2 regions of the Anthropogastromicrobium sp. genome follow, and region 2 is predicted to be linked to the other one. Evidence: a T-box and tRNA genes for the amino acid it is inferred to sense, from the RefSeq annotation. Region 2 holds a T-box; the other holds one or more tRNA genes.

Region 1 (2,206 bases), on a different contig from region 2:
ACTTGTAGACTCCTCACCATTTTCTGCTGCCTCAGCAGCTTTCGCCTTTACTTCTTCCTTCTTTGCACGGATCTTATCAATCAGACCCATTACATGCTCGTTTACAGTAAGTCCAGTTCCATTTCTGTTGATTACAATCTCGGCATTGTTTGCCTTTGCCATCTTCTCAGCTGCCTCGTAAGTCATAACTGAAATACCCATCTCATGCGGCTTATATACTCTCATGAACTCTGTAATATCAGTGAACAGCGGAAGTGCCTTCTGATCAGAATCCTTCTTTCCCATAAACACAATTGCAGGGCGTGCACCCTCTGGAATCTCCTCTCCCGCACGGAAGGTCTTTCCATCCTTCTCCATAACTGTCGGTGCCATAAATTTAGCGTCACATACTTCAAAGAATACATTGTTAGCTAAAATCGTATAAACCTTTAACTTTTCTTTATCATCCTTAAATACAGATGCATCAGGATTCTGTGCCATAAACTGTGCATGCTGAATTAATGCCGCCTGCAGCTTTCCATTACAAAGATCCTGCTTCTTCTCATCCTTCTTCTGATCCATCTCTGGCATCACATCAGAACGCTTTACGATCATCGGATGATTCATGTTGTCAACAATCACCTGCTCAATGCCCCAATAATACAGCTGAGCAAAAAACGGAACAATTACCTGATTTGGCAGCTTCTGATAAATCAGATGCATTCCACGATCTTCCTCAAGTTTCTTAAGTGCTCTAGTCAGGTTATCCTCTGTTGAAAACAGCCATACATTTCTGCCCGGATCAAGATACGGATACTTCGGTCTTTCTGTAAATGCAACATACAGTGTCTCTGCTTTCTTAATCGCATCGACAACGCCCCAATAAATAATCTGCTGCTTAATCGGGAAATGAATTGCCTTATATTTCTCATCTTTTTTTGCAATCTCTGTGTTGAAGTAAATATAAGTAAGCTCGTCCAGGCTCAGATCTGCAATCTCGTCATCTGGCATTTCCTGTGATACGACGAACTTTCTAATTAATTCACTTTGACGTTCTTTTTCTATCATGGCTGTGCTACCTCTCATTCTGCCTGCTGTTGTTTTTTACGAAGCACAATATACAGTACCACTATATATTGTGTCCAATTTTGTTTTCATCGGCATAACTGTAGTTTATTGTAACAGGAAATGCGTAAAACTGCAAGTCTTATTGCTATTTTTATCAACTTTTTGAAAGTTTTGAAAATTCTTGTTGACAAAACGATATTGTTATGATATTATACTTCATGCATTGGGGCAAGCGTCACGATGTCAGATTGTGAATAGCAAGCGGGCGTGGCGGAATTGGCAGACGCGCTAGATTTAGGTTCTAGTGTCAATGACGTGCAGGTTCAAGTCCTGTCGCCCGCACTGTTTTCATAATAACCAATGCAGACAAGTGTATTTGCAGTTGTGGCGGAATTGGCATACGCGCATGATTCAGGTTCATGTCCATGTACTTGGGTAGGGGTTCAAGTCCCCTCAACTGCACTCCTTGGCAGGGGCGAGAGGATTGCTTTTCGAAAGAAAAGCAGTCCTCTTTTTCTTTGTTTACAGCTTTGTCTTAAAGAAAGCACAAATCTCATCCCATATCTGCTTTTGGAAGAAATGGATATCTGCATGATCTGCATTTTCAATGGAAAGCAGCGTCACATCACAGCCTGCCTTTTCAAGCTCATCGTGAAGTTCTTCTCCCTGTCCAAACGGCACAGTATGATCATTATCTCCATGAATAATTAAAAATGGCGGCGCATCTTTTGTTACAAAGCTGACCGGGCAGCACGCTAATGCTTCTTCTGGATGTCTCATCACATTTTTTCCTAAAAGAAGTGATTCTGGTGCTGCTGCACACTGCTCTGGATCGCTGTACAAAAATCCGCGAAAATCTGTAGGCGGATACCATGGGCATGCAGCCTGTACGGCACTTGAATATTCCAAATTTTCTCCAACATCATAAATCGGATCATCTGCCAGGGCTGCCATACATGTCAAATAGCCGCCTGCCGACTCTCCCATAACACCTATACGATCTGGATCAATGCAAAAACGTTCTGCATGTGCGCGCAAATATCTAATTCCTGCCTTTACATCCTGCAACGGTGCCGGATACTTTGCCTCGTTGCTTGTGCGATATTCTACCGATGCAACAACAAATCCCTGCTGTGCAAGGTTAGACAAATAAGCCAAA
Region 2 (2,206 bases):
TTTACGATCGGGATCGGCTCACCCCAATAACGCTGTCTTGAGAATACCCAATCTCTTAACTTATAGTTTTTCTTTGGTGTACCAATCTTATTCTCTTCAAGATACTCAATGATCTTCTTCTTTGCATCAGCAACCTCAAGTCCATCAAGGAATCCTGAGTTTACAAGTGTTCCTGTCTGAACATCAGTAAATGCAGCATTCTGAACATCTCCGCCTGCTACAACCTCAACGATTGGAAGGTTAAACTTCTTTGCAAATGCCCAGTCTCTCTCATCATGAGCCGGAACTGCCATGATTGCACCAGTACCATAGCTCATCAGTACATAATCAGAAACCCAGATCGGGATTTCTTTTTTATTTACCGGATTAACTGCCTTTAAGCCCTTGATCTCAACACCGGTCTTATCCTTTGCCAGCTCAGAACGCTCGAAGTCAGACTTCTTTGCTGCTTCCTCACGGTATGCAACAATCTCATCCCAGTTGGAAATCTGATCCTTATACTTATCAAGATATGGATGCTCCGGGGATACTACCATGTATGTTACACCAAATAAAGTATCCGGGCGTGTTGTATAGATGCGAAGCTTATCATCTGCACCAGCGATTGAGAAATCAACCTCTGCACCATTTGAACGGCCAATCCAGTTTCTCTGAGAAACCTTTACCTTCTCAACATAATCAACGCTGTCAAGACCATCGATCAGCTTATCTGCATATTCGGTAATCTTTAACATCCACTGGCTCTTCATCTTACGAACAACAGGGCTTCCGCAGCGCTCACATACACCGTTTACAACCTCCTCGTTTGCAAGACCTACCTTACAGGAAGTACACCAGTTAACAGGCATCTCTGACTTATATGCCAAGCCTGCTTTGTACAGCTTTAAGAAGATCCACTGTGTCCAGTGATAGTAATTCGGATCAGTTGTGTTAATCTCTCTGTCCCAATCGAAGGAATAACCTAAAGACTGCAGCTGATTTTTGAAACGAGCTACATTATTCTTTGTAACGATCTTCGGGTGAATATGATTCTTAATTGCGTAGTTTTCTGTTGGAAGACCAAATGCATCCCATCCCATTGGATACAGTACGTTGTAGCCCTGTAATCTTCTCTTTCTGGCAACAATATCAAGTGCTGTGTATGGACGCGGATGACCTACATGAAGTCCCTGTCCTGACGGATATGGGAACTCAACCAGCGCATAATACTTTGGCTTGGTGTAGTCATCTGTTGCGGCAAATGCCTTCTCATCCATCCAGACCTTCTGCCATTTTGATTCAATTTCTTTTGGATCGTAATTCTTGTTCATTGTGTTTTGTGTTTCCTTTCCGGGTCTCTTCTTATGAAAAAAAAGAGCCCTTTCTTTCTCTTTGTATAGAGACGAAAAGACTTCGCGGTACCACTCTATTTCAAGGCAGCCATATGCCTTGCCCTCGATCTTCTATAACGGGAATACCCGCCGCCAACTACTCCGTCTTTATATAATGACGTTTCCCTACCGGTGCTCTAAGGTCAGTTCGGCAGTTATAAGCTGCTGCCTTTCACCTACCGGCAGCTCTCTGAAGCTCTCCCCTGCTTACTATTCCTTGTCATTGCATTTTTTTCACTTTTTTACAATACCATAGAAAAAGGGGGCTTGTCAACCCCCTCTTTCTTTCAAAACTCTTAATGTTAGATTGTTGGTTACTGCTCTTCTTTTTCAGCTGCCTCAATAATCTTCTTCTGGACATCCTGAGGTGCCTGCTCGTATCTTGCAAACTCATAGGAGAACTCGCCCATACCACCTGACATTGCTCGAAGATCGGTGGAGTAACCATACATCTCTGCCATTGGCACATCTGCTGTTACCATCTGCTTGCCGCCTGCTACGTGATCCATGCCAAGTACTCTGCCGCGGCGCTTATTTAAGTCACCCATAACATCACCGACAAGTTCATCCGGAACGGTGATGGAAACTGATACAATTGGCTCTAAGATCGTTGGATTTGCCTCTGCAAAGCCCTTCTTGTAAGCAAGAATTGCAGCCATCTTGAATGCAAGCTCTGAAGAGTCTACCGGATGATAGGAACCATCAACAAGTGTTGCTTTTAAGCCAACTACTGGATAACCTGCGAGTGTACCCTTTAATACAGACTCCTGAATACCCTTTTCAACTGCCGGGAAGTAGTTCTTCGGAACAGCGCCTCCTACTACCTTCTCTTCGAA

Evidence for each region. A T-box is a leader RNA that pairs with one kind of tRNA and senses whether it is charged. The one in region 2 lies ahead of leuS (leucine--tRNA ligase), so its partner is inferred to be a tRNA-Leu.
Region 1: it encodes a tRNA-Leu, which carries the amino acid that the T-box ahead of leuS (leucine--tRNA ligase) is inferred to sense. The anticodon was not compared.

The regions. Positions count from the first base shown of each region.
Region 1 covers NZ_JAXWCK010000030.1:18,982-21,187, reverse strand. The annotation lists gene WJP93_RS06810 (enhanced serine sensitivity protein SseB C-terminal domain-containing protein) at 1-1,047, opposite strand, end outside; tRNA gene WJP93_RS06805 (tRNA-Leu) at 1,309-1,389, shown strand; tRNA gene WJP93_RS06800 (tRNA-Leu) at 1,426-1,509, shown strand; gene WJP93_RS06795 (alpha/beta hydrolase) at 1,570-2,206, opposite strand, start outside.
Region 2 covers NZ_JAXWCK010000036.1:54,812-57,017, forward strand. The annotation lists gene leuS (leucine--tRNA ligase) at 1-1,310, opposite strand, end outside; T-box leader at 1,375-1,603, opposite strand; gene WJP93_RS08355 (elongation factor G) at 1,685-2,206, opposite strand, start outside.